DNA from 4 places in the Streptomyces sp. NPDC058326 genome. Region 3 is predicted to be linked to each of the others. Evidence: riboswitches for the same ligand, from Rfam matches in the RefSeq annotation. Region 3 holds a riboswitch; each other region holds the start of a gene.
The links. Region 3 has a riboswitch for cobalamin ahead of ACFVYX_RS28840 (cobalamin biosynthesis protein). Riboswitches for the same ligand answer to the same signal wherever they lie in the genome.
Positions count from the first base shown of each region.

Region 1: it holds a riboswitch for cobalamin, as region 3 does, so the genes downstream of both, ACFVYX_RS33605 (ABC transporter substrate-binding protein) here and ACFVYX_RS28840 (cobalamin biosynthesis protein) in region 3, are expected to answer to the same signal.
Region 2: it holds a riboswitch for cobalamin, as region 3 does, so the genes downstream of both, ACFVYX_RS23120 (energy-coupling factor ABC transporter permease) here and ACFVYX_RS28840 (cobalamin biosynthesis protein) in region 3, are expected to answer to the same signal.
Region 4: it holds a riboswitch for cobalamin, as region 3 does, so the genes downstream of both, ACFVYX_RS24195 (ribonucleoside-diphosphate reductase subunit alpha) here and ACFVYX_RS28840 (cobalamin biosynthesis protein) in region 3, are expected to answer to the same signal.

Region 1 is NZ_JBHVZO010000034.1:12-4,718, forward strand. Features, by position in the region: gene ACFVYX_RS33590 (CsbD family protein) at 110-283, opposite strand; gene ACFVYX_RS33595 (hypothetical protein) at 358-585, opposite strand; gene ACFVYX_RS33600 (cold-shock protein) at 1,135-1,341, shown strand; cobalamin riboswitch at 1,462-1,586, shown strand; gene ACFVYX_RS33605 (ABC transporter substrate-binding protein) at 1,673-2,728, shown strand; gene ACFVYX_RS33610 (FecCD family ABC transporter permease) at 2,944-3,999, shown strand; gene ACFVYX_RS33615 (ABC transporter ATP-binding protein) at 3,996-4,707, shown strand, end outside.
Region 2 is NZ_JBHVZO010000013.1:18,081-25,805, forward strand. Features, by position in the region: gene dhaK (dihydroxyacetone kinase subunit DhaK) at 1-60, shown strand, start outside; gene dhaL (dihydroxyacetone kinase subunit DhaL) at 87-707, shown strand; gene ACFVYX_RS23115 (PTS-dependent dihydroxyacetone kinase phosphotransferase subunit DhaM) at 704-1,144, shown strand; cobalamin riboswitch at 1,317-1,551, shown strand; gene ACFVYX_RS23120 (energy-coupling factor ABC transporter permease) at 1,580-2,278, shown strand; gene ACFVYX_RS23125 (energy-coupling factor ABC transporter substrate-binding protein) at 2,275-2,772, shown strand; gene cbiQ (cobalt ECF transporter T component CbiQ) at 2,779-3,528, shown strand; gene ACFVYX_RS23135 (energy-coupling factor ABC transporter ATP-binding protein) at 3,525-4,418, shown strand; gene ACFVYX_RS23140 (FAD-dependent oxidoreductase) at 4,569-6,584, shown strand; gene ACFVYX_RS23145 (PadR family transcriptional regulator) at 6,670-7,206, shown strand; gene ACFVYX_RS23150 (ATP-binding protein) at 7,238-7,624, opposite strand.
Region 3 is NZ_JBHVZO010000019.1:97,944-105,668, reverse strand. Features, by position in the region: gene ACFVYX_RS28860 (hypothetical protein) at 1-30, opposite strand, end outside; gene ACFVYX_RS28855 (alpha/beta hydrolase) at 261-1,388, opposite strand; gene ACFVYX_RS28850 (anion permease) at 1,759-3,018, shown strand; gene ACFVYX_RS28845 (hypothetical protein) at 3,031-3,252, shown strand; cobalamin riboswitch at 3,365-3,507, shown strand; gene ACFVYX_RS28840 (cobalamin biosynthesis protein) at 3,540-4,514, shown strand; gene ACFVYX_RS28835 (cobyric acid synthase) at 4,511-6,019, shown strand; gene ACFVYX_RS28830 (putative cobaltochelatase) at 6,066-7,725, shown strand, end outside.
Region 4 is NZ_JBHVZO010000014.1:15,485-23,209, reverse strand. Features, by position in the region: gene ACFVYX_RS24210 (tetratricopeptide repeat protein) at 1-627, shown strand, start outside; gene def (peptide deformylase) at 695-1,330, shown strand; gene ACFVYX_RS24200 (ribonucleotide-diphosphate reductase subunit beta) at 1,395-2,411, opposite strand; gene ACFVYX_RS24195 (ribonucleoside-diphosphate reductase subunit alpha) at 2,411-4,792, opposite strand; cobalamin riboswitch at 4,924-5,090, opposite strand; gene ACFVYX_RS24190 (GNAT family N-acetyltransferase) at 5,112-5,612, opposite strand; gene mctP (monocarboxylate uptake permease MctP) at 5,717-7,348, opposite strand; gene ACFVYX_RS24180 (DUF3311 domain-containing protein) at 7,345-7,557, opposite strand.

The sequences.
Region 1 (4,707 bases), on a different contig from region 3:
TTCTCAACCCAGTGGTGGGGGGGGGGGTGGGGGGGGTGTCGGCTCGGCTGGGCTTGGTGGAGTAGCGCCCGGGCCTCGGTGGGCCCGGTCCGCCGGCCGTTCGCGCTCCTCAGTGCTTGAACGCGTCCTTGGCCTTCTCCCCCGCCTGCTTCGCATCGCCCTTGGCCTGCTCGACCCGGCCCTGCATCTCCAGGCTCTCGTTCCCCACAGCCTTGCCGGTGGCTTCCTTGGCCTTGCCCTTGGCGGTCTGTGCGGCGTTCTTCGCCTTCTTACCGGCGGACATGCGACACCTCCTGAAATCTCTTTCGACCTGCGACTTCCCGGAAACGGGAGAGCTACGCACGGGACTCGCGCGACTCACGGGTGCGGTCTCCGCTGTTCCTCGCGGCCGACCCCGGGAGCCTGACGCTTGGCGGTGCTGCCGTGCGCCTCCTCATCGTCGCGATCCGGCCCGCCCCGCACGGCCTCCTCCGCCTGCCGTCGTGCCTCCGCGTCCCCGCTCTCGCCCTCCGCCCCGGACGGTGTGGTCCGCGGAGGCTCGGGGTGGGAGTCCTGGTCGCTGCCGTGCCTGTCGTGGTGGCTCATGGTCCTCTCCCTGACGCAGCTGTACGCGCCCCGGTGGCCGCCGGTGGCACGAGGTGCTGCTGCCCGATGACGCCCGGACGAAACAGTGCCTCACGGGATCTTTCGGGCCCCTGCCGGTGCGAGGCGATCGTGCGGCCGACCGTCAGCCACATCGTTCGGCCGGTGGGCGCTCCCGAGGAGTCGGCGCGGCGCATCGCCCGGATCACGGCGAGGATCGCGTACCCGGGCGGCGGGGTCCGACGGAGGCGCGTACCTGTCGCGTACCTCTCAGGGCAGGGCGAGGCCCGGTGTCGGACACGGGGGATCTCCGGCACCGGGCCTCTGTTGAAGATTGTACGAGACTCGGGGGAGGGGTGCGCACACAGGCCGGCGCGGCGGCCCGCCGGTCCGGCGCCGGGCTCGTGGCCGCGGCGGCGAGGAGCGTCCGCTCGTCCACGACGACGGGCGAAGAACGGGCCGGCGGGGTACAAGTCCCCTGAGACGCGGATGCGGCCGGGACGGGCGTCCTCTCCCCTCGGCCGTGTCGCCCATGACGACGAGGAGGCCGCCGTGGAAGGCAGAAGCAAAGGGTTCGTGCAGTCCTTCAACCGCGCCGGCGGGTACGGATTCGTCCTTCCCGTGGGCTCCGAGGAACAGGTCTACTTCAGCGCCGCGGACATCGAGGGCGAGCAGCACTCGCTCTCCGAGGGGCAGCAGGTCTCCTTCGTCCTGGTCCTCGGTGACGGCCGCTTCGAGGCGAGGGAACTGCGCGTCTGACGTCCAGCGGCACGGACGCGCGTGCCACCGGCGGCGCCCCGGGCGGGGGAGCGGGCCGGTGGTACTGTGCCGAAGCCAGTCGTACCTTTGCGCGCACCCGAACGGGTACGCGCACGGGTCAGGGAATCCGGTGCGAGACCGGAACTGACGCGCAGCGGTGAGGGCGACGGGCGGAGCATCGGCCACTGGGCTGCACGACGGCCCGGGAAGGCGCTCCGTCCGGATGACCCCGAGTCCGAAGACCTGCTGGCGGCCCCGGCGGCACGCTGTCGGCCGGGGAGCTCCGTACGACAGGCTCCGCGTATGAGCCGTGGCCGCAGAGGAAATTCCCGTGCCCTTCGCACATCCCGCCCGCTCCGCCGCCCTCCTGCTGGCCGGCGCCCTGCTCCTGACCGTGACCGGTTGCGGCGGCGGATCCGCCGTACAGCCCTCGAAGAACACGGCCGGAGGCCCGCGGCAGGGGTACCCGGTGACGATCGACGACAACTGCGGCCGACGGGTCACCGTCGACAGGCCGCCGCGGCGGGCCGTCGCCCTCGACCAGGGAACGGCGGAGATCATGCTCTCCCTCGGTCTGGCCGACCGCATGGTGGGCACCGCCACCTGGACCGACCCGGTGCTCAAGGGACTGGAGAAGGAGAACGCGAAGGTCCCGCGACTCGCCGACCGCTACCCGTCCTTCGAGAAGGTGCTCGACGCCGAACCCGACTTCGCCGCCGCGTCCTTCGCGTACACCCTCGGCAAGGGCGGGGTGGCTCCCCGCGAGCGGTTCGAGGAGCTCGGCGTCCCCACTTACCTCTCGCCCACCGACTGCGTCGGCAAGGACAACAGCGGCGACGGCGACGGCATCCGCACCCGGCCCCTGACCATGGAGACCGTGTACGGCGAGATCCGCGACCTGGCACGGGTGTTCGCGGTCCCTGAGCGCGGCGAGAAGCTGGTCGCGGAGCTCTCCTCCCGGGTGACGAGGGCCACCGCCGGGGGCGACTTCGGGGACGTCACCGTCCTCTACTGGTTCGCCAACGCCGAATCCCCCTACATGGCGGGCTGTTGCGGCGCCCCCGGCATCGTCACCCGCGCGCTGGGCGCGAAGAACGTCTTCGACGACACCCGTGCGGAGTGGCCCCAGATCAACTGGGAGACGGTCGCCGACCGTGACCCGGACGTCCTCGTCATCGGCGACCTGACCCGCCGCTCGCAGTCCGCCGAGAGCGCCGCCAAGAAGATCGAGTTCCTGGAGTCCGATCCGGTCACCCGGAACATGACGGCGGTACGGAAGAAGCGGTACGTCCTGCTCAGCGGCCAGGCCATGAACCCGACCGTCCGTACCGTCGAGGGCGTCGAGAAGGTGGCGGCGGCCCTCCGCACGTACGGTCTCGCGAAGTGACGCCGAAACCTGCCGGCCGGGCCGAAGTCTCGCGCGGCGCTTCGGGGGGCCAGCCCGGTGGGGCCGGGCCCCCGGCCGGTGAGTCGGCGATCCCGCCCGGACGGGCCGGCGCCTCGCGCGGCGCTTCGGCGGGCCTGCCCGGTGGGGCCGAGCCCCCGCCCGATGGGGCCAGTACCGCGCCCGGCGGCGTGACCGTGCCCCCGCCCCGCGAGGCGGTGGGCGGGGCTTCGCCCGGCCGGGCGGTCGCCGTCGTGCGCGGAGGGGGCGCGGCGCTGCTGTGGGCGGTGACCGGCCTTGCCGTCCTGGCCGTTTCGGTGGCCGTCGCCATCACCATCGGCCCGGCGGACATCGGCGTCGGTGACGTGTGGTCCGTGGTGGCCGCCCATCTCGGCGGAGAGGCCCCGGAGGTCTCACCGATCCGGGACGGCATCGTGTGGGAGCTCCGGCTGCCCCGCACCCTCCTCGCCGCCGTCTGCGGAGCCGGACTCGCGGTCTGCGGCGCGGTGATGCAGTCGCTGCTGCGCAATCCGCTCGCCGATCCCTTCGTCCTCGGGGTCTCCTCGGGCGCCTCGACCGGCGCGGTCGCGGTCGTCGTCCTCGGCATCGGCGGCGGCCTCCTCTCCGTCACCGGCGGGGCGTTCCTCGGAGCGGTGCTCTCCTTCGCGCTCGTCCTGCTGCTCAGCCACACCCTCGGCGGTTCGACGGACCGGGTGGTACTGGCGGGCGTCGCCGCGATGCAGCTCTTCTCCGCCCTCACCTCCTTCGTCGTGATGACGGCGGCCGACGCCGAGACCACGCGGGGCGTGCTCTTCTGGCTGCTCGGTTCGCTCGGCGGGGCCGGCTGGGGCGACGTGGGAGTGTGCGGCGCGGTGCTCGCGGCGGCCCTGCTGGTCTGCGGCGGGTACGCGAGGACGCTGGACGCGTTCGCGTTCGGTGAGGAGGCCGCCGCCGCGCTGGGCGTCGCCGTCGCCCGGACGCGGCTCGTCCTCCTCTGCGTCACCGCCCTCCTGACGGCCGCTCTGGTCTCCGCCGCCGGAGCCATCGGCTTCGTCGGCCTCGTCCTGCCGCACGCCGCCCGCGCCCTGGCCGGCCCGGGGCACGCCCGGCTGCTGCCGGTCACCGCCCTGGCCGGGGCGGTGTTCCTGGTCTGGGCCGACACGCTCGCCCGCACGGTCCTCGACCCCCAGGAGGTGCCGGTGGGCGTGGTGACCTCGCTGATCGGCGTCCCGGCCTTCGTCCTCGTCCTGTACCGCACCAGGAGCCCCCGATGACCCCGAGCCCGACCGCCGACACGGGCACGGCTGTGGTGACGAGCACGGACACGACCGTGGAGGCGAGCACGTGCGCGGGTGCGGGCATCGGGCTCCGCGCCGACCGGGTCTCGCGCACCGCCGGCGGCACCCTCGTCCTCGACGGGGTCAGCGTCACCCTCACTCCCGGCACCGTCACCGGTCTCCTCGGGCCCAACGGCTCGGGGAAGTCGACCCTCCTGCGCCTCCTCGCGGGCGTCCTCGCCCCCGACTCCGGGGTCGTCACCCTCGACGGCGACCCGCTGGCCGGCCTCGGCCGCCGGACGGTTGCCCGGCGCCTCGCCACGGTCGAGCAACAGGCCGACACCCAGACCGATCTGACCGTCACCGACGTCGTACGTCTCGGCCGCGTGCCGCACCGCAGGGCCTGGACGCCCCCCTCGGCCGCCGACGAGACCGCCGTCGGCTCCGCCCTCGCACGCACCGGCCTCACCGGCCGGGCCCGGCAGCCCTGGCGCACCCTCTCCGGCGGTGAACGCCAGCGCGTGCAGATCGCCCGCGCCCTCGCCCAGGAGCCGCGCGAGCTGCTCCTCGACGAACCCACCAACCACCTCGACATCCAGCACCAGCTGGACCTGCTGGCCCTCGTCGCCGAACTGCGCCTCACCGCCGTCGTCGCGCTGCACGACCTGAACCTGGCGGCGATGTACTGCGACCGGCTCGTGGTCC
Region 2 (7,725 bases), on a different contig from region 3:
GAGCTCCTCCGCCTGTGGGACGCGCCCGTACAGACGCCCGCGCTGCGCTGGGGCCGGTGAGACGAGGGATGGGAGAGGGGACCGGCATGACGGAGACCTTCGGCGCGGACTTCCTGGTGCGCTGGCTCGCCGCGGTGGCCGGGGCCGTCGACCGTGAGGCGGACCGGCTCACCGAGCTGGACTCGGCCATCGGCGACGCCGACCACGGCACGAACCTGAGGCGGGGGTTCACCGCCGTCACGGAGACCCTCGCCAAGGAGCCGCCCGCGACACCCGGTGCGGTGCTCACCACCGCCGGACGGCAGCTGATCTCCACCGTGGGCGGCGCGTCGGGACCGCTGTACGGCACACTGCTGCGCCGTACCGGCAAGACCCTCGGCGACGTCGAGCGGATCACCAGGGAGCAGCTGGCCGAGGCCCTCGGTTCCGGTGTGTCCGCGGTGTCTCAGCTGGGCGGCGCGCAGGTGGGGGACAAGACGATGCTGGACGCGCTCGTTCCGGCCGTGGAGGGCCTGCGGGCCTCGTTCGGGGCGGGCCGCGCCGCCGCCGGGGAGGGCGCCCTCGCGACCGTACCCCTGCGGGCGCGCAAGGGCAGGGCCAGCTATCTGGGCGAGCGGTCCGTGGGGCACCAGGATCCGGGGGCCGCCTCATCGGCGCTGCTGTTCGCCGCGCTCGACGAGACCGCGCGTACGGAGGGAGCGTCATGAGCGCGGCCGCCGGGGGCGCGGCGGCCCCCGGGGGCTCCGCGCCCGTCGGCATCGTGCTCGTCTCGCACAGTGCCGCCGTCGCGACCGCCGTGACCGAGCTGGCCCGCGGGCTCGCCGGCGGCGGTGACCTGGCGCCGATCGCCCCCGCCGGCGGGACCCCGGACGGTGGCCTGGGGACGAGTTCCGAGCTGATCCGCCAGGCGGCGAAGGCCGTGGACCGGGGCGCCGGAGTGGCGATCCTGGTCGACCTGGGGAGCGCCGTGCTCACCGTGAAGGCGCTGCTCGCCGAGGGCGACGAGCTGCCCGAGGACTCACGGCTCCTGGACGCGCCGTTCGTTGAGGGCGCGGTCGCCGCCCTGGTCACGGCGAGCGCGGGCGGGGACCTCGGCGCGGTGGCGGCTGCGGCGTCGGAGGCGTACGCCTACCGGAAGGAGTGACCACGGGGGGGGCGCACGCCCGGCGGTGAGGAGCGGCTTCCCGAGGCGTGCGCCGGCGGGAGAGGGACCGCGCAGGGCGCACGCCCGGCCGCCGGGAGCGGCCGCGCGGAGCGCGTGCGCGCCGCGCTCAGGAACTGCGGTGCAGTGAGCGAGAAGTCACACCGGGTGGCGACCGTGTTGTGATGCACCTGGTCAACGCACTAGTGTCACAGCGCCTTGGTGTACGGGAAACCGGTGCAGTACCGGTGCGGCCCTCGCCACTGTGATCGGGATGTCCGGCTCCACCCCCGCGGGGAACTCCCCCGGGGAAGCCACTGGACCGCGACGGGAGACCGTCGTGGTGTGGGAAGGCGGAGCCGGACGTATGACCGTCAGCCAGGAGACCGGCCAGGGTGCGTTGTCCATCCACGAGGTGCTGGAGAGGGTCTCCCAACCATGCATATAGCCGAGGGGTATCTGCCCCCTGTGCACGCGGCCGCCTGGGGCGTCGCGTCCGCGCCGTTCGTCGTCCACGGGGTCCGCGCGCTGACCCGTGAAGTACGGTCGAACCCCGAGTCCACCCTTCTGCTCGGCGCCTCCGGCGCCTTCACCTTCGTCCTCTCGGCGCTCAAGCTGCCGTCCGTGACGGGTAGTTGCTCGCATCCGACCGGTACCGGTCTGGGTGCGATCCTGTTCCGGCCGCCGATCATGGCGGTCCTCGGGACGATCACACTCCTCTTCCAGGCCCTGCTGCTCGCCCACGGCGGGCTGACCACGCTCGGCGCGAACGTCTTCTCGATGGCGATCGTCGGCCCCTGGGCCGGCTACGGGACGTACCTGCTGCTGCGCCGGTCCGGTGCGCCCCTGATGGTCGCCGTCTTCTCCGGGGCGTTCGTCGCCGACCTGTCCACGTACTGCGTGACCAGCGTGCAGCTGGCGCTCGCCTTCCCCGACCCGGGGAGCGGTGTGGCCGGCGCGCTCGCCAAGTTCGGGGGGATCTTCGCGTTGACGCAGATCCCTCTGGCCGTGAGCGAGGGTCTGCTGACCGTGCTCGTGATGCGGCTGTTGACGCAGTCCAGCAAGGGCGAACTGACCCGGCTCGGCGTCCTCGGTGGACGCCCGGCGGCGCGACGCGAGGAGGCGACCGCGCGATGAGCCGGAACGCGAAGATCAACGCCCTGCTGCTGTTCGTCGTCGCGGCGCTTGCGGTACTGCCGCTGGCGCTGGGGCTCGGGGACCACAAGGAGGAGCCGTTCGCGGGGGCGGACGCGGAGGCGGAGACCGCGATCACGGAGCTCCGGCCGGACTACGAACCGTGGTTCAGCCCCCTGTACGAGCCGCCGTCCGGGGAGATCGAGTCCGCGCTGTTCTCCCTCCAGGCGGCGCTGGGCGCGGGCGTCCTCGCGTACTACTTCGGGCTGCGGCGAGGCCGCAGGCAGGGGGCGGCGCGGGCGGAGGCCGCGCGGGGCGCCGGAGAGGGTGAGGTCTCCGCCGGACGCGTGGAGGGTGGCCGGAGCACGGCCCCGGGCAACCCCGACGGTCAGAGCGCGGCCCCGGGCGTCCCCGACGGTCAGGGCATGGGGAGCGGCGCCAAGGGCGGGGGCGTGGGCGGCTCCGGGGGCGCGGGCGTCGACGGACGGGACGCGTAGCCACCGATGCTGCCGATCGACGCGGCGGCGCACAGCAGTCGCTGGCGCCGCCGTCACCCCGCCGAGAAGGCGCTGCTCGGCTTCGGTCTGACCCTCTGCGCGGTCTCCCTGCCACCGTGGCCGGGCGCGCCGCTCGTGGCAGCCGCCACGCTCGGTGTGCTGCTCGGTCCGGCCGGTGTGCCGGGCCGGGCGCTGTGGCGGGCGTTCCGCGTTCCCCTCGCGTTCTGTGTGACGGGCGCGATTCCGCTGCTCCTGGAGGTGGGCGGCGACCGTGGTCCTGTCGCGCCGGCCGCCGGGGGTCCGGTGCAGGCGGTCGAGCTGCTCCTGCGGACGGCGTCGGCCTCGCTCGGGGTGCTGCTGTTCGCGTTCACCACGCCGGTCTCCGATGTCCTGCCCCGGCTGGTCCGCGCGGGGGTGCCGGCGCCGGTGGTGGATGTCGCGCTCGTGATGTACCGGATCATCTTCCTGCTGCTCGACGCGCTGTCCAAGATCCGGCAGGCGCAGGCGGCACGGCTCGGGCACACCACCCGGGCCGCGACCTGGCGTTCGCTCGCCGGTCTCGGCGCGACCACGTTCGTGCGGGCCTTCGACCGGGCGCAGCGCCTGCAGTCGGGGCTCGCGGGGCGGGGGTACGACGGGACGCTGCGGGTTCTGGTGCCCGCGTGCGCGCTCTCCCGCCGGTTCCTCGCCGCGACGGGCGTGCTGCTCGCGGGCCTCGTCGCCCTCACCCTCGTACTGGAAAGGTTCCTGCCGTGACGTCTACGACGCCTCCGCCCTCCGCGCTCCCCGTCGTGGAGCTGGTGAACGCGGGCTTCGCCTACGAGGACGGGCCCGCGGTCCTGTCGGGCGTGGACTTCTCGGTGGCGGAGGGGCGCGCGGTCGCGTTGCTCGGCCGCAACGGCAGCGGCAAGACGACGCTGCTGCGGCTGCTGAGCGGCGGGCTCCGGTGCGGGAGCGGGTCGCTGCTCCTGGACGGGGCCGAGGTGGCGTACGACCGGAAGGGGCTGACCCGGCTGCGGACCATCGTGCAGCTGGTGACGCAGGATCCGGACGACCAGCTGTTCGCCGCCTCGGTGGCCCAGGACGTCTCGTTCGGTCCGATGAACCTGGGGCTGCCGGAGGAGGAGGTACGGCTGCGGGTGGCGGAGGCACTGGAGGCGCTGGACATCACGGCGCTCGCGGACCGGCCGACGCATCTGCTGTCCTACGGGCAGCGGAAGCGGGCCGCGATAGCGGGCGCGGTGGCGATGCGGCCCCGGGTGCTGATCATGGACGAGCCGACGGCCGGGCTCGACCCGCACGGGCAGGAACGGCTGCTGGACGCGCTCCGGCGGCTCCGGGAGACCGGTACGACGGTGCTCATGGCGACGCACGACGTGGATCTGGCGCTGCGCTGGGCGGACGAGGCGGCGGTACTGTCCCCCGCCGGGCTGCGCACGGGCCCGGTGGCCGAGCTGCTCGGCGACGACGCGCTGCTCGACGCGGCCCGGCTGCGGCGTCCCTGGGGCACGGCCGTGGCCCGGCTGCTCCGGACGCGGGGTCTGCTCCCGGCCGGCGCGCCGGAGCCGCGGACGCCGGAGGACCTGGACGCGTGGATGGGGGCGAGGGTGGAGACGGAGGCGAAGGAAAGCAGCGCCTCGGCCTGAGCGGCTCTCTTCCCCGGGCTTCGGGCCCCGGACGGCGGCGTTCGTTACCGAGTAGTAGACATCACGCCCCAGATCTTCTGCAACTAGTTGCACAACGGGAGGGGGTCCCCTACAACTGAGGGCGACGATCCTGCGCGAGGAGGCGCCCGCATGACCCCGTACCCCCATCTGCTGAGCCCGCTCGACCTCGGGTTCACCACCCTGCCCAACCGGGTGATCATGGGGTCGATGCACGTCGGCCTCGAAGAGACCGAGCACGGTTTCGAGCGTATGGCGGCCTTCTACGCCGAGCGCGCCCGCGGCGGCGTCGGCCTCATCGTCACCGGTGGCATCGCGCCCAACGACGCCGGCCGGCCCTGGGACGGCGGCGCCAAGCTCACCACCGCGGACGAGGTCGCCGAGCACCGGCTGATCACCGACGCCGTGCACGCCGAAGGCGGCAGGATCGCGATGCAGATCCTGCACTTCGGCCGGTACGCGTACCACCCCGCGCTCGTCGCGCCCAGCGCGATCAAGGCCCCGATCAGCCCCTTCGTACCGAACGAGCTGACCGACGCCGAGGTCGAGCAGACCGTCGAGGACTATGCCCGGTGCGCGGAGCTCGCCAAGGAGGCCGGGTACGACGGCGTCGAGGTGATGGGCTCCGAGGGCTACCTCATCAACGAGTTCATCGCCTCCGCCACCAACCAGCGCACCGACCGCTGGGGCGGATCCTACGAGAACCGCCTCCGCTTCCCGCTGGAGATCGTCCGGCGCATCCGCGAGCGCGTCGGCGAGGAGTTCATCCTCGTCTACCGCCTCTCCATGCTGGACCTCGTCCCCGGCGGCTCCACCCTGGGGGAGGTCGTCCGGCTCGCCAAGGAGATCGAGGCCGCCGGCGCCACCATCATCAACACCGGCATCGGCTGGCACGAGGCCCGCATCCCCACCATCGCCACCTCCGTGCCGCGCGGCGCCTACACCTGGGTGACCAAGAAGCTGATGGGCGCGGTCTCCGTGCCGCTCGTCACCAGCAACCGCATCAACACCCCCGAGGTCGCCGAGGAGATCCTCGCCGACGGCCGCGCCGACCTCGTCTCGCTGGCCCGCCCCTTCCTCGCCGACCCCGGCTTCGTCGCCAAGGCCGCCGCCGGCCGCGCCGACACCATCAACACCTGCATCGGCTGCAACCAGGCCTGCCTCGACCACACCTTCAACCTGAAGATCACCTCCTGCCTGGTCAACCCGCGCGCCTGCCACGAGACCGAACTGGTCCTCGCCCCCACCCGCCGCGCCAAGCGGATCGCCGTCGTCGGCGCGGGCCCGGCAGGCCTCTCCTGTGCCGTGTCGGCAGCCGAACGCGGCCACTCCGTGACCCTCTTCGACGCCGCCGCCGAGATCGGCGGCCAGCTGAACATCGCCAAGCGGGTCCCCGGCAAGGACGAGTTCAACGAGACGCTCCGCTATTACCGCGTCCAGCTCGCCGAACGCGGAGTCGACGTGCGCCTCGGCACTCCGGTCACGGCCGGCGACCTCGACGGCTTCGACGAGGTCGTCGTCGCCACCGGCGTCTCCCCCCGCACCCCCGCCATCGACGGCGTGGACCACCCGAGCGTCGTCAGCTACCTGGACGTGCTGCGGGACGGCGCGCCCGTCGGCGAGCGGGTCGCGATCATCGGCGCCGGCGGCATCGGTTTCGACGTCGCGGAGTTCCTGACGGACGGCGGCGAGGGCGCGAGCCAGGACCCCGAGACGTACTTCCGCCAGTGGGGCGTGGACACCTCGTACGAGAACCGGGGCGGCCTGCGCGCCCCCGAGCGCGCCGCGCCGCCGCGTCAGGTGCACCTGCTCCAGCGCAAGGAGACCAAGGTCGGAGCGGGCCTCGGCAAGACCACGGGGTGGATCCACCGCACCGAGCTCAAGCACCGGGGCGTCGCCATGGTCGCGGGCGTCTCGTACGACCGGATCGACGACGAGGGCCTGCACCTCACGATCGGCGGCGAGGCGCAGCTGCTGCCGGTCGACACGATCGTGCTCTGCGCGGGCCAGGAGCCGCGCCGGGGCCTGTACGAGGAGCTCGTGGCGGCGGGCCGCGTGGCGCACCTGATCGGCGGCGCGGACGTCGCCGCGGAGCTGGACGCCAAGCGGGCCATCGACCAGGGCACCCGGCTCGCGGCGACGCTGTGACCGCCGTGACCGTTCCGACCGGTCCGACCTCCCTGGCCGGTCCGACCGGCCGGGGGGTCGGTCCGGCCACTTCTAGGATGCGTGCATGTCACTCCCGCACGCGATCCTGACCGCGCTGCTCGAGAAACCGTCCTCCGGTCTCGAACTGACGCGCCGCTTCGACAAGTCGATCGGCTATTTCTGGTCGGCCACGCACCAGCAGATCTATCGCGAGCTCGGCAGGCTGGAGCAGGCGGGGCACATCCGTGCCCTGCCCGCCCCGGTTCCGGTGCGGGGACAGCGCAAGGAGTACGAGGTGCTGCCCGCGGGCCGCGCCGAACTGGCCACCTGGGTCGCCAGGTCCGAGGACCCGAAGCCGATGCGGGCCGCCCTGCTGCTGCGGATGCGGGCGGCCGCCGTGGTCGGCGCGGCGGGACTCCACGCGGAGCTGTCCCGCCATCTCGCCCTGCACCAGGAGCAGCTGGCGGAGTACCTCGCGATCGAGACGCGCGACTTCCCGGCGGAACGGCGCCGGTCGGAGCCGGACCGGCTGCGCCACCTCGTCCTGCGCGGTGGGATCGACATGGAGCGCTTCTGGGTGGAGTGGCTGACGAGCGCGCTGGCGGAGCTCGGGACGGAGTGACAGTGACGGCCGGGCGCGCCCGGAGCGTCACTCAGCGGTCCACGTGCGCGTGGACCGTCTTGCCGTCCGGTTCACTGCGGACGGTCAGGCTGTCGACGAGGCGCGACACGATGCCCAGGCCGAACCCGCCTTCCCTGCCCGGGTCCGGCGCCTTCGGGCGCGGCGGATCCGGGTTGTGGTCATGGACGTCGATGCCGATGCCGTCCCCCTCCAGGGCGAGGTCCAGGGTGCACTCGCCGTCGGCGTAGCGGATGGCGTTGGTGACCAGTTCGCTCACGACGAGGACCGCGGCGTTCTCGGTGGCCGGTGGCAGGGGACGGCCGGCGCGCAGGGCGTCACCGGCGAGACGGTGCACCTCCAGCCGTGCCCGGGCCGCGGCCCCAGGGCCTTTGAGGTCGTGGTGCCGGGAGACCGCCATCACGCTCGCTCCTCCTCTCTCTCCTCGGATCCGGACAGCCTCGGTCCTGGCCTCTGCCCGGATGCCCGGCATCCATGCGGCGCCGCGGCAGGCAGGCCGAA
Region 3 (7,725 bases):
CAATGGTTCATCGGGCTTTCGAGACGTCACGGGGGCAGTCTTCCCGCTGACGGCCCGAAAGCCCAATCGGAATCGGACACCCCGTCGGAACGGGCCCGGTGCCGGGCCCGGGAGGGGCGTACCGGAGGCACCGGAGCCCGTCCGGAAAGCGGCGGCGTCCGCCCGGGGAAGGCGGTACCCGGGGTTTCCGGGCGGGCCCTGGGGCGCGTGCGGGGCGCCGAGAGCCCGGCTGATCGACAAGACACGCCCGGAGACACCCCTTAGAGGAGCGGAGTGAGGAAGCGGCGCAGGGACTCCTCGTAGCGGACCGGGTCGGCGTTCCACATGGCCGCGTGCGGAGCCTGCCGCACGGTCTGGAGGGTGACCAGATCGGGGCGGCGGGCGGCGAGTCCGACGGACGGTTCCCAGGGGGCGATGGTGTCGTCGGGGCCGTGCAGAAGGAGGACCGGGACACGCAGGGCGTCCGGTGCGGAGGCGGCCCTGAGGAGGTCGCCGTGCGGTCCCGTCCTGCCCTGGGCGGCGCGGACGGCGAGCGGGAGCAGCGGGGCGGGGACGTGCCGGGCGGCCGCGAGGTTGCGGAGGGTGGCCTCCCAGTCCAGGACCGGGGAGTCGAGGACGAGGCCGCCGATCCTGTCGCGCACCCCTGACTCGGCGGCGGCGCGCAGGGCCATCGACGCCCCTGTCCCCCAGCCGTGCAGGACGACCTTGGCCGCGCCCCTGCGGACCGCGTACCGGATGGCGGCGTCGACGTCGCGCCACTCGGAGTCGCCGAGGCGGGCCAGGCCGTCGGCCGTGGCGGGCGCCCCCTCGTCGCCCCGGTAGGCGGGGACGAGGACGGGGACCTTGCGGCGGTTGTAGAAGGGGACGACGTTCAGCGGGTGCTCGCGGGTGGTGCCGAGGCCGTGGAGGGCGATCACCCAGGTGGGGCGGGGGCCGGGCACCAGCCAGGCGGGCAGCGGGCCGAGCTCGCCGGGGATCTCGACGTCGTCGTGGGCGAGCCCGAGGGCGCCGAGCGGCGTGCCGCGGTGGAGCTGGGGGGTGAACCGGACACGGGCGCCGGGGCCGAGCGCCCCGAGTTCGACGCGTTCCAGGCGGCGGACGACGGTGTCGGCGGTGTGGGGGACCCGGTCGAGGACAGGGCCGACGACGGCGTGCAGGTCGGGGCCTTCGAGGCCGTACGTGCCGGGGCGCAGCGAGGCGAGGCTGCGGGTCAGGGTGATCCGCTCGGGGCCCGTGGCGTGCACGGTCAGCCGTGGGTCCCCGGGCAGGGGACGTCCGGACGGCGCCCTGAGGGCGACGTCGCTGGCGTACCGGCCGGCCGCGACCGCGACCGCGCCGACACCGAGCAGGGTGGTGACGGCCGCTGCCGTCGCTGTAGCCGGGCGCACGCTCCCAGTCTCGGCAGGGCGGGGAGGACCTGCCACCGGACGCACCCGGCCGGGGTGGGGGCGGGCCCGGCGGGCCACCCCGGGGAGTGACATGGGTCTCCTCCACGGGGTCACCCTGTCGGGTGGTTCCGTCCGGGGAGCGGAACGGGGTGCCGGGGGAGGAAGCGGGGCAGGTCGTATGTGCCCGGTGAGGGCCCGGATTGCCCGGGGTCGGGGGTGACCGCATGGTGGACAGTTCAGTCGCCGGGACCGTAAACGGAATCTCTTGACACCGGATCGGGACACCACACCGCCCGGCCCAGTTCACCTTCCGTTCACTCAGGTTGCTTACGTTCGACGAGCCACTGACGTCAAACGATTGCCTGGGTAAATGGAACACATCTCGCTGCTGCTCGCCATTGTGGTCGTGACAGCCCTGGTGTTCGATTTCACGAACGGTTTCCACGACACCGCCAACGCGATGGCCACGACCATCTCGACCGGTGCGCTCAAGCCGAAGACGGCGGTGGCCATGTCCGCCGTGCTCAACCTCGTCGGCGCGTTCCTGTCCGTGGAGGTCGCGAAGACGATCTCCAGCGGGCTCGTCAAGGAGGAGGGAATCCAGCCAGAGGTCATCCTCGCGGCGCTCGTCGGCGCGATCCTCTGGAACCTGGTGACCTGGCTGGTCGGTCTGCCCTCCAGCTCCTCCCACGCCCTGATGGGCGGCCTCATCGGCGCCACGATCGCCTCGATCGGCTTCAGCGGTGTCAACGGCGGGGTCGTCGTCAGCAAGGTGCTCATCCCGGCGGTCGCCGCCCCGCTCGTCGCCGGCCTGGCCGCGATGTTCGCCGCGCGACTGACGTACCGCATGGACAAGAACGCCGACAAGAAGACGACCGAGAAGGGCTACCGGGCCGGTCAGATCGCCTCCGCCGGTCTCGTCTCCCTCGCCCACGGCACCAACGACGCCCAGAAGACCATGGGCATCATCACCCTCGCCCTGGTCGCCGGCGGCATCCTCGCTCCCGGCTCCAACCCGCCGGTCTGGGTGATCGTCTCCGCCGGCCTCGCGATCGCGCTCGGCACCTACCTGGGCGGCTGGCGCATCATCCGCACCATGGGCAAGGGCCTCACCGACCTGCAGCCGCAGCAGGGCTTCGCCGCCCAGACCAGCGCGGCGGCGGTCATCCTCGCCTCCTCGAACCTCGGCTTCTCGCTGTCGACCACCCACTCCTGCTCCGGCGCCGTCATGGGTGCGGGCCTGGGCCGCAAGGGCGGTGTCGTCCGCTGGTCGACCGCCACCCGGATGTTCGTCGCCTGGGGCCTGACCCTTCCGGCCGCGGGCCTGGTCGCAGCCGGTGCCGAGTACGTCGCCCGCCAGGGCGACTGGGGCGTCTACACCGTCGCGGCCTTCCTGGTCGCGTCCTGCCTCGCCATCTGGGTCTTCTCCCGCCGCCAGGTGGTCGACCACACCAACGTCAACGACGTCGAGGCCGAGGCCCCGGGTGCGGTGTCCGCCGCCGTCGCGGCCGTCACCCCGCCGGCCGCCGGTTCCGTCGCCGCCGTCGCGGACGAGGACCTCAAGACCACCATCCCCGCGCCGGTTCCCACCGACCCGGCCGCTCCCCCCGCCCCCGCCGCAGCGGTGTAAGGAACGAACGACATGAAGATCGACTGGGCAGCTCTCGGCTCCGTCTTCGGGGTCAGCCTCGTGGCGACCGTCGCCCTCGTGGGCCTCTTCACCCTCGGGATCGTCGGCCTCGGCAAGCAGGCGGAGGCCGCCGCCCAGGGCGGCACCGCCACCCTGGCCCGTACCGGCGCCTACGCCTGCTTCGCCCTGTGCCTCGCGGCCGTGGCGTACGGGATCTACCTGATCGTCGTCTGACGCGACGAGCAGCACGGGCGGGGCGGTCCGCACCTTCGGGTGCGGGCCGCCCCGCCGTCGTGTTTGTGGTGCTTCGCACAGTGACACGGTGCAGGTCAAGCGCGGGTTGACGGGTGTTCTCGGGGCGTGGTGGACTGCCGAGGCCATTACGGCGGCAGTAGAGGAAGTCCGGTGCGAATCCGGCGCGGTCCCGCCACTGTGACCGGATCCGAAGGGTCCGGGAGTCAGGAACTCACGCCGCCGGTCACGTCGATCCAGGGCGCGGACCCTGAGTGAGGACATGCGCCATGCCCGGCCGCAGCAGAACCAGCCGCCCCTTCCCCGACGGATTCGCGTACGGCGCGGCCGCGGGTCTCGCCGTCGACCTGCTCGTCGGAGACCCCCGCCGTGGACACCCCGTCGCCGCGTTCGGCCGGGCGGCCGCCGCGGTCGAACAGCGCCTCCACCACGATCACCGCGGCTGGGGCGCCCTCCACACCGCAGTCTGCGCCGGCTCCACGATCGCCCTTGGCGCGCTCGCCGCACGGGCCGTACGGAACCGGCCGGCAGCGGCAGCGGCCCTGACCGCCGCCTCCGTCTGGGCCGTCGTCGGCGGTACGACCCTGGGCCGGGAGGCCCGCGCCATCGGCGGGGCGCTCGCGGCGGGCGACCTGGAGGTGGCCCGGGAGCGGCTGCCGCACCTGTGCGGACGCGACCCGCAGTCCCTCGACGGGCCGGCGATGGCCCGCGCGGTCGTCGAATCGGTCGCCGAGAACACCTCCGACGCCGTGGTCGGCGCCCTCTTCTGGGGAGCGGTCGCGGGCGTGCCGGGTCTCGTCGGCTTCCGGGCCGTCAACACCCTGGACGCGATGGTCGGCCACAAGTCCCCCCGCCACCGCCGCTTCGGCTGGGCCTCGGCCCGGCTCGACGACGTGGCCGGCTGGCCCGGGGCCCGGCTGACGGCCGTCCTCGCGACCGTCGCGGGCGGGGACCCGCGCGGGGCCGCCCGGGCCTGGCGGGCGGACGCCGCCAAGCACCCCAGCCCCAACGCGGGACCGGTCGAGGCCTCCTTCGCGGGCGCCCTCGGCGTACGGCTCGGCGGGACGCTGTCGTACGGCGGACGGGTCGAGCACCGGCCGGTGCTCAACGGGGAGGGGCGGCCCGTCGAGGTCGCCGACATCGACCGGGCGGTCCGGCTGTCCCGCCGGGTCACCGGACTGACCCTGGCCGCCTGCGTGGGCGGCCGGCTGATCGGATACGCGCTGAAGCGGAGGAACGCATGAGGGGTGGGGGGCTGCTCGTCGCCGGGACCACGTCCGACGCCGGGAAGAGCGTCGTGACGGCCGGCATCTGCCGCTGGCTGGTCCGCAAGGGCTTGAAGGTGGCGCCGTTCAAGGGGCAGAACATGTCCCTCAACTCCTTCGTCACCCGCGAGGGCGCCGAGATCGGGCGGGCCCAGGCCATGCAGGCCCAGGCCGCCCGCGTCGAGCCGACCGCGCTGATGAACCCGGTGCTGCTCAAGCCGGGCAGCGACCGCTCCAGCCAGGTCGTCCTGATGGGGAAGCCGGTCGGTGAGCTGAGCGCCCGTGGCTACCACGGGGGGCGACAGAAGGAGCTCTTCGAGCCGGTCCTCGCGTGCCTGGAGGAGCTGCGGAGCACGTACGACGCGGTGATCTGCGAGGGCGCGGGCAGTCCGGCCGAGATCAACCTGCGGCGCACGGACATCGTCAACATGGGGATCGCGCGGGCCGCGCGGCTGCCCGTCGTCGTGGTCGGGGACATCGACAGGGGCGGGGTCTTCGCCCAGTTCTTCGGTACGACGGCACTGCTGGGCCCCGAGGACCAGGCGCTCGTCGCCGGGTACCTCGTGAACAAGTTCCGGGGCGACGTGACCCTGCTCGAACCGGGGCTCGACATGCTGCACGGCCTCACCGGGCGCCGGACCTTCGGCGTCCTGCCGTACGCGCACGGGCTCGGCATCGACGAGGAGGACGGGCTCCGGGTCTCGCTGCGGGGCGCGGTGCGCGAGTCGGTCGTCGCGCCGCCGGTGGGCGAGGACGTGCTGCGGGTCGCGGTCTGTGCCGTCCCCCTGATGTCGAACTTCACGGACGTGGACGCGCTGGCCGCCGAGCCGGGTGTGGTCGTGCGGTTCGTGGATCGGGCCGAGGAGCTCGTCGACGCGGACCTGGTCGTCGTGCCCGGCACCCGGGGGACGGTCAACGCGCTGGCGTGGCTGCGGGAGCGGGGTCTGGCGGACGAGCTGGCCCGCCGCGCGGCCGCGGGGCGTCCGGTGCTCGGCATCTGCGGCGGCTTCCAGGTGCTCGGCGAGCGGATCGAGGACGACGTCGAGTCCCGGGCGGGAGCCGTCGACGGGCTCGGGCTGCTGCCTGTACGGGTCCGGTTCGCGCGCGAGAAGACCCTGGCGCGGCCGGTCGGCGAGGCGCTCGGCGAGCGGGTGGAGGGGTACGAGATCCACCACGGCGTCGCCTCCGTGGACGGCGGGGAACCGTTCCTCGACGGATGCCGGGTCGGCTCCGTGTGGGGCACGCACTGGCACGGCTCCCTGGAGAGCGACGGGTTCCGGCGGGCGTTCCTGCGCGAGGTCGCGGCGGCGGCCGGACGGCGGTTCGTACCGGCCCCGGACACGTCGTTCGGGGCGCTGCGCGAGGAACAGCTGGACCGGCTCGGCGATCTGATCGAGGAGCACGCGGACACGGACGCGCTGCTGCGGCTGATCGAGGAGGGGGCCCCGGCGGGCCTGCCGTTCGTGCCGCCGGGAGCGCCGTGAGCATGACGACCGCCGAACATCAACGAGTTGAAGGAGTGACCAGCCGATGAGCACCCGGTATCCGTTCACCGCCGTCGTCGGCATGGACGATCTGCGGCTCGCGCTGCTGCTGAACGCCGTCAGCCCCGCCGTGGGCGGTGTCCTCGTACGGGGGGAGAAGGGGACCGCCAAGTCCACCGCCGTGCGGGCGCTCGCCGAACTGCTGCCCGCCGTGCCGGTGGTCGCGGGCTGCCGGTTCAGCTGTGACCCGGACTCGCCCGACCCCGGCTGCCCCGACGGACCGCACGACGACGGCCCCGGGGCCCGCCGGGCCGCGCGGATGGTCGAGCTGCCCGTCGGTGCCTCCGAGGACCGGCTCGTCGGCTCGCTCGACATCGAGAAGGCGCTCGCCGAGGGAGTGAAGGCCTTCGAGCCCGGGCTCCTCGCCGACGCCCACCGCGGCATCCTGTACGTCGACGAGGTCAATCTGCTCCACGACCACCTCGTCGACCTCCTGCTCGACGCCGCGGCCATGGGCTCCTCGTACGTCGAGCGCGAAGGCGTCTCCGTACGGCACGCCGCCCGGTTCCTGCTCGTCGGCACGATGAACCCCGAAGAGGGCGAGCTGCGGCCGCAGTTGCTCGACCGGTTCGGCCTGACCGTGGAGGTCGCCGCGTCGCGCGAGCCCGTACAGCGGGTCGAGGTCGTCCGCCGGCGGCTCGCCTTCGAGGACGACCCGGCCGCGTTCGCCGCGCGCTGGGCGGACGACGAGGCCGAGCTGCGCGGCCGGATCTCCGCCGCCCGCGCCCTGCTGCCGCGGGTGACGCTCGGGGACGCCGTACTGCTCCAGATCGCCGCGACCTGCGCCGCTTTCGAGGTGGACGGCATGCGCGCCGACATCGTCATGGCCCGCACCGCGACCGCGCTCGCCGCGTGGGCGGGGCGCACCGACGTCACCTCCGAGGACGTACGGCAGGCCGCGCTGCTCGCACTCCCCCACCGGCGGCGGCGCTCGCCCTTCGACGCGCCCGGCCTCGACGAGGACAAGCTCGACGAGACCCTGGAGCAGTTCAAGGGGGACGAGCCCGAGGAGGACCCGGAACCCGACGGTCCGGGTGACGGCGGTGGCGACGGCCCTGACGGGGGTGGTCCCGGCGGGGGCATTCCTCCGCAGAACGAGGGCCCCGTGTCCGAGGACGTATCCGCTCCGGAGGCCGACGTATCCGCTCCCGAGGACGTACCCGCCCCCGCGGAGTCCCCGGCACCCGCGCCGCAGGGCTCCCGCGCCGGGGAGCGTGCCGCCGTACAGGCCGCCGAGCCCTTCCGTACGAAGGTGCTGAGCGTCCCCGGTCTCGGCGAGGGCGCGGCCGGGCGCCGCTCCCGGGCCCGAACCGAGCACGGCCGTACGACGGGTTCCGTACGCCCGCGCGGCGCGCTGACCAAGCTGCACCTGGCCGCGACCGTACAGGCCGCGGCCCCGCACCAGAAGGAGCGCGGGCGGACCGGACGCGGGCTCGTGATCCGGCGGGACGACCTGCGGCAGACCACCCGGGAGGGACGGGAGGGGAACCTGGTGCTGTTCGCCGTGGACGCCTCCGGTTCGATGGCGGCCCGGCAGCGGATGAGCGCCGTCAAGGGCGCCGTCCTCTCCCTGCTGCTCGACGCCTACCAGCGGCGCGACAAGGTCGGTCTGATCACCTTCCGCGGCCGGGAGGCCGAGGTCGCGC
Region 4 (7,725 bases), on a different contig from region 3:
GCCTCCGGCACCGGTGAGCCCGCCGGGATGGAGCTGGGCAGCGCCGCCGTCCGGCTCTCGCCCGAGGGCGAGGCCGAGGTGGTGTGGGGCCGCAGGCTCGACCCCGCCCGCATCGAGGTCCTCTCCATCCCCCTGCCGTCCTCCGGACGCCGCTGGGGCGAGGTCGTCCTCCACGACGGCGTGCCGAACGGCGAGCGGACCACCACCGCGGGCCCCTCCTACCCGGTCTTCGACGAGATCGAGCTCTGGGCGCCCTCACCCGTTCCCACCTGGGTGGTCCTCCTGGAAGCGGCCACCGAGGCCGACCGGGACGCCCTGGAGCAGCTCGCCGCGGAGGCGGGCTTCGCCGCCGAGGACTGGTCGTCCTCCGTGCGGCTGCTCTGCCGCGCCTGCTCCGAGTCGACCATGCCCAGCGCCGAGGGCGAGGGCGAGCACTCCGACCCCCACGACCACAGCGAACCGGGACACCCCGGGCCGCTCGGCCACCGCTCGCCCGGCGAGCTGTGGGTGCCCGAGCGCGAGTGCGGCATCGCGGCCCCGCCGGGGCTGGTGCGCGGCCTCCTCGACGGCTGGGTGGCGGACAGTCCCGACAGCCGCGAGTGGCGCGATCTCGAAGAGGTCTGCTGAGGCTCCTGTCACGGGCCCGTAGGCTGTCCTCCGACGGAATCGGGTTTTCAGAAGGGCGCGGCCGGACATGGCGCAGCAGGAGACGGACGAGCAGACGCAGATCAACGACGGCTTCGTCGTGGACACGGAGGACTGCGAGGCGCGTGAGCTCGCGTACCGCGAGCGCGGCACGGCGCGCCCCATCACCGTCGTCGGCAACCCGGTGCTCCACAAGGAGTGCAAGGACGTCACGGAGTTCGACGACGAGCTCGCGTCCCTCATCGACGACATGTTCGCCAGCCAGAAGGCCGCGGAGGGCGTGGGCCTCGCCGCCAACCAGATCGGCGTGGACCTCAAGGTCTTCGTCTACGACTGCCCCGACGACGAGGGCGTCCGGCACACCGGCGTCGTCGTCAACCCGGTCCTCCAGGAGCTCCCGGCCGAGCTCCGCGTCCTGGACGAGTCCAACGAGGGCTGCCTCTCGGTGCCGACCGCCTACGCCGAGCTGGCCCGCCCCGACTACGCGGAGGTCCACGGCCAGGACGCCCGGGGCAACCCGATCAAGGTGCGCGGCACGGGCTACTTCGCCCGCTGCCTCCAGCACGAGACGGACCACCTGTACGGCTACCTGTACATCGACCGCCTCTCCAAGCGCGACCGCAAGGACGCCCTGCGCCAGATGGAAGAGGGCACCCCGCGCTACGAGACGGTGCCGAACGCCTGATCGCCCATGTGACGAAGGGCCCCGCACTCGGTGAGTGCGGGGCCCTTCCTCGTATCCGTACGGACTAGAAGTCCTCGTCCAGGTCCACCGAGCCCTCGACCGCCACCTGGTAGGCGGACGGGCGGCGCTCGAAGAAGTTGGTGAGCTCCTGGACGCCCTGGAGCTCCATGAACGCGAAGGGGTTCGCCGAGCCGTACACCGGGGCGAAGCCCAGGCGCTGGAGGCGCTGGTCGGCGACGCACTGGAGGTACTCGCGCATCGACTCGGTGTTCATGCCCGGCAGTCCGTCGCCGCACAGGTCGCGGCCGAACTGCAGCTCCGCCTCGACGGCCTCCCTCAGCATGTCCGTGACCTGCTGCTGAAGCGCGTCGTCGAAGAGCTCCGGCTCCTCCTTGCGGACGGTGTCCACGACCTCGAAGGCGAAGTTCATGTGCATCGTCTCGTCCCGGAACACCCAGTTGGTGCCGGTCGCCAGGCCGTGCAGCAGGCCGCGGGAGCGGAACCAGTACACGTACGCGAAGGCGCCGTAGAAGAACAGGCCCTCGATGCACGCGGCGAAGCAGATGAGGTTCAGCAGGAAGCGGCGGCGGTCGGCGGCCGTCTCCAGCTTCTCGATCTTCTCGACCGAGTCCATCCACTTGAAGCAGAACTGCGCCTTCTCGCGGATCGAGGGGATCTCCTCGACCGCGTCGAACGCGGCCGCGCGGTCGTCCGGGTCGGGCAGGTACGTGTCGAGCAGCGTCAGATAGAACTGGACGTGCACGGCCTCCTCGAAGAGCTGGCGCGACAGGTACAGGCGCGCCTCCGGGGAGTTGATGTGCTTGTAGAGCGTCAGGACCAGGTTGTTCGAGACGATCGAGTCGCCCGTCGCGAAGAACGCGACAAGACGGCCGATCATGTGCTGCTCGCCGGGGGTCAGCTTGGCGAGGTCGGCGACGTCCGAGTGGAGGTCGACCTCCTCCACCGTCCACGTGTTCTTGATGGCGTCCCGGTAGCGCTCGTAGAAGTCCGGGTAGCGCATCGGACGGAGGGTCAGCTCGAAGCCCGGGTCGAGGAGGTTCTTCTGTTCGGTGGAGCTCATTACTGGCAGGCCTCGCAGGACTCGGGGTTTTCGAGGGAGCAGGCGAGGGCGTCCGCGTCGGGGGTCGCCTGCTGTACGGGGATGGTGGCGGCGGCCGTCGACGCCTGCGCGGCGCGGGCGATCCGGGTCGCCGGGCGGGAGCGCAGGTAGTACGTCGTCTTCAGGCCCTGCTTCCAGGCGTACGCGTACATCGACGACAGCTTGCCGATGGTGGGTGTCTCCAGGAACAGGTTCAGCGACTGCGACTGGTCCAGGAACGGCGTACGGGCGGCGGCCATGTCGATCAGACCGCGCTGCGGGATCTCCCACGCCGTCCGGTACAGCTCGCGGACCTCGGCCGGGACCCAGGTGAAGCCGGCCACCGAGCCGTTGGCGTCGCGCAGCGCCTCGCGGGTCTGGGCGTCCCACACGCCGAGCCTCTTCAGCTCGTCGACCAGGTACGAGTTGACCTGGAGGAACTCGCCGGAGAGCGTCTCGCGCTTGAACAGGTTGGAGACCTGCGGCTCGATGCACTCGTAGACGCCGGCGATCGAGGCGATCGTCGCGGTCGGGGCGATGGCGAGGAGGAGGCTGTTGCGCATGCCGGTCGTCGCGATCCGCTCGCGCAGCGCCGCCCAGCGCTCCGGCCAGGTCAGCTCGACGTCGTAGTGGTCGGGGTGCAGGACACCGCGGGCCGTGCGGGTCTTGTCCCAGGCGGGCAGCGGGCCGTTGCGCTCGGCGAGGTCGGCCGAGGCCTCGTAGGCCGCCAGCATGATGCGCTCGGCGATCCTCGTCGACAGGGCGCGGGCCTCCGCCGAGTCGAACGGCAGCTTCAGCTGGAAGAAGACGTCCTGGAGCCCCATCGCGCCCAGGCCCACCGGCCGCCAGCGGGCGTTGGAGCGGCCCGCCTGCTCGGTCGGGTAGAAGTTGATGTCGACGACCCGGTCGAGGAAGGTGACGGCCGTGCGGACGGTCGCGTCGAGGCGCTCCCAGTCGATGTCCTGGGTCGCGGCGTCCACGAACGAGCCGAGGTTGACCGAGCCCAGGTTGCAGACGGCCGTCTCGCCGTCGTTGGTGACCTCGATGATCTCGGTGCAGAGGTTCGAGGAGTGGACGACGGTGCCGGGCTCGGCGGTCTGGTTGGCCGTCCGGTTCGAGGCGTCCTTGAAGGTCATCCAGCCGTTGCCGGTCTGGGCCAGGGTCCGCATCATGCGGCCGTACAGGTCGCGGGCCGGCATCGTCTTGCGGGCCAGGCCCCGGGATTCGGCGGCGCGGTAGGCGGCGTCGAACTCCTCGCCCCACAGGTCGACGAGCTCGGGCACGTCCGCGGGGGAGAACAGCGACCAGTCGGCGTCGGCGTTCACCCGGCGCATGAACTCGTCCGGGATCCAGTGCGCCAGGTTCAGGTTGTGCGTACGGCGCTGGTCCTCGCCGGTGTTGTCGCGGAGCTCCAGGAACTCCTCGATGTCCGCGTGCCAGGTCTCCAGGTAGACGGCGGCGGCGCCCTTGCGGCGGCCGCCCTGGTTCACGGCGGCGACGGAGGCGTCGAGGGTCTTCAGGAACGGCACGATGCCGTTGGAGTGCCCGTTGGTGCCGCGGATCAGCGAACCGCGGGCCCGGATGCGGGAGTACGAGAGGCCGATGCCGCCCGCGTGCTTGGAGAGGCGCGCCACCTGGTGGTAGCGGTCGTAGATGGAGTCCAGCTCGTCCTGCGGGGAGTCCAGGAGGTAGCAGGAGGACATCTGCGGGTGGCGGGTGCCGGAGTTGAAGAGCGTGGGGGAGGACGGGAGGTAGTCCAGGCGGCTCATCAGGCCGTACAGCGCGGTCACTTCGTCGAGCGCGCGGGCCGAGTCGTCCTCGGCCAGACCGCAGGCGACGCGCAGCATGAAGTGCTGCGGGGTCTCGATGACCTTGCGGGTGATCGGGTGGCGCAGCAGGTAGCGGGAGTAGAGGGTGCGCAGGCCGAAGTAGCCGAAGCGGTCGTCGGCGGCCGTGTCCACGGTCGCGTCGAGCCGGTTCGCGTGCAGTGCGACGAACTCGGCGGTGCGGTCGGCGATCAGACCCTCACGGTGACCGACGGCGACGGAGGCGGAGAAGGAGAACGCGCCCTGGCCGGCCGCCTCGTCGGCGATGGTGATCGTCAGGAGCCGGGCCGCGAGCCGGGAGTAGGCCGGGTCCTCCGCGATCAGGCCCGCGGCCGCCTCGGTGGCCAGCTCGCGCAGCTCCGCCTCGTCCGACGCGGCGCTGCGGCCGCGGAGCGCGGCGGCGGCGACCTTGCCGGGGTCGGTGTCGGGGAGATCGGCGGTGAGGTCGGTCAGGGTCCGCAGCAGTACGGTCCCGGGTCCGTCGCTCTCGACCGCGGAAACCTCGGCGGAAGCCGGATCGGCGGGCGCGATGGTCACGTGGGGGCTCTCCCTCGCTCGGCTCGGGGCCGCGGCGGGGGAAGGCGGGCATGCGTGCGTCCGTAACGTCGGACGCGACGCTTCCACCGGCCCACTCCGCGAGGCCCGGACGTCAGTGGCACCCGGAACGGTCGGACCGGGTGCGCTGCGGCAGGTGCTCGGACTCACCTCGTACGGACGGGTCGTATCCGTAGGAAGCACACCGTTGCGGGACAGTTCCGGATTCGCGCCGGATTCCCCTGCGTCGACAGCGAGCATGAGCATACATGTGGGGGGCACCGCTCGCGGCACCCCCCACATGTTGTGTGTCGCCCTCGGCTCAGAACTCCAGGGCGTAGGTGCGCAGCGAGTGGCCGGGGATCGGTTCCCAGTCCCGGTGGGGGGTGCGGACGAAGCCGAGGCGGTCGTACATCCGGTGCGCGGCGACCATCGTCGCGTCCGTGGAGAGCACGAGCCGCTCGCACCCGGGGAGGGCCCGCGCGCGGTCGATACAGGCCCGTACGAGGGCCTCTCCGACGCCCCGGCCGCGGGCCTCGCGGGTGACGGCGAGCATCCGGAACTCGGCCTCGCCGTCGACCGCGATGTCCGCCCAGGTGGTGTTGCCGGTGGCGAAGGTCACCCCGCCGAGGAGTCGTCCCTCGGCGTCCTCGGCGATGAGCACCTCGCTCTCGCGGGCCCGGCGCGCGGTGTCCCGGAGCACCTCCAGGTAGGAGTCCTGGGCCCCGTACTTCAGCAGCCCGTCGTTCAGATAGGTGCCCGCGGTGAGTTCGCCGAGGGCCTCGTACTCCTCGGGCCGTACCGCCCTGATCGTGAAGTCCATGAGGAAAGTGTGCCCGGCGGGGGACGCGAAGGGGCCCGGGGTCTCCTGGTGGAGAGCCCGGGCCCGTGTGTTGGGGGCCGGCCGCGTGCGGCCGTACCGTCGGGTCAGTGCGTCTGGGCGCCGACCTTCGGGAGTTCGGTCTGCACGCCGGCGTCACCGGCGTCCGCCGTGTAGTCGGACGGGGAGGTCTCGTCGACGCCCTCGGGGGCCTTGACGGCCTTGAGGACGAAGGTGAGGACGACCGTGACGACGAGGTTCAGGACGAAGGCGGTGAGGCCGATGTAGCCGATCTCGCCGATGCCCGGGATCTCGGCGGAGGAGCCGCCGAAGTGCTTCTGGGTCGGGCTGGCGACACCGTAGGCGGCGACCGTGCCGTAGACCATGCCGACGGCCCAGCCGGCGAGCAGCGCCCAGCGGTGGAACCAGCGGGTGAAGAGACCGCCGACGAGGGCCGGGAAGGTCTGCAGGATCCAGATGCCGCCGAGCAGCTGGAAGTTGATCGCGACCGTCTTGTCCATGGTGAGGACGAAGGCGAGCGCGCCGACCTTCACCAGGAGCGAGACGATCTTGGAGACCTTGGTCTCCTGCGCCGGGGTCGCGTCCTTCTTGATGAAGTCCTTGTAGATGTTGCGGGTGAAGAGGTTGGCCGCGGCGATCGACATGATCGCGGCCGGGACGAGCGCGCCGATGCCGATCGCGGCGAACGCGACGCCCGCGAACCAGTCCGGGAACATCGTCTCGAAGAGCTGCGGGATGGCGAGCTGGCCGTTCTTCACCTGGATGCCGGCGGCGATCGCCATGAAACCGAGCAGCGCGAGCAGGCCCAGCATCAGGGAGTACAGCGGCAGGATCGTGGTGTTGCGGCGGATGACCTCGCGGCTCCGGGACGACAGGGTCGCCGTGATGGAGTGCGGGTACATGAAGAGCGCGAGCGCCGAGCCGAGGGCGAGGGTCGCGTACGTCCACTGGCCGGCCTCACCGGGGACGAGCGAGCCGCGCGGCTTGTCGGTGGCCGGGTTGGTCTGCGCGTACGCCTCGCCCGCCTTGGCGAAGATCTCGTCGAAGCCGCCCAGCTTGATCGGGATGTAGATGATCGCCACCGCGATGACGATGTAGATCAGGGTGTCCTTGACGAAGGCGATGAGCGCGGGGGCGCGGAGGCCCGAGGAGTACGTGTACGCCGCGAGGACGCCGAAGGCGATGAGCAGCGGCAGGTCCTTGATGAACCAGTGGGTGGTCTCGCCGCCGCCGACGCCCATCACGTCCAGGACGGCCTGGATGCCGACGAGCTGGAGCGCGATGTACGGCATGGTGGCGAGGATGCCGGTGACCGCCACCGCGAGCGAGAGGCCCTTGGAGCCGAAGCGGCCGCGCACGAAGTCCGAGGTGGTGACGTATCCGTGCTTGTGCGAGACCGACCAGAGGCGCGGCAGGAAGGTGAAGATCAGCGGGTAGACCAGGATCGTGTACGGCACGGCGAAGAAGCCGGCCGCGCCCGCCGCGTAGATGGCCGCCGGGACGGCGACGAAGGTGTACGCGGTGTAGAGGTCGCCGCCGAGCAGGAACCAGGTCACCCAGGTGCCGAACGACCGGCCGCCGAGGCCCCATTCGTCGAGGCTGTTCTCGTTCTCGGCCTTGCGCCAGCGCGAGGCGAGGAAGCCCATGACCGTGACGGCCAGGAAGAAGAAGATGAAGACGGCGAGTGCGACGCCGTTGACTCCGGTCACGTCCTTCATCGCGCGTCACCTCCCTTGCGGGCGCGCTGGTCGCTCTTCCACAGCTGGTAGGCGACCATGGTGAGCACGGTGGAGATCAGCACCCAGAGCATCTGGTACCAGTAGAAGAACGGGATGCCGGCGAAGAACGGTTCGGTCTTCGCGTAGGAGCTCACCCAGAGCATCGCCACGAACGGGGCGAACAGACAGAGTCCGATCACCACCCGCATGGGTGTGATGGTGGGGTGTTTCCTTTGTGTCGAATCCGGCGTGTCTGTCGCATCTGGCATGGCGATTCCCGTCCCCTCGCTGATCACCTTGTAATGGTGGGGAAATCTAGGGGACGGCTCCGCTCCATGGAACCCCTGTCCGTATAACGGAAGTGACTCGTGGGAACG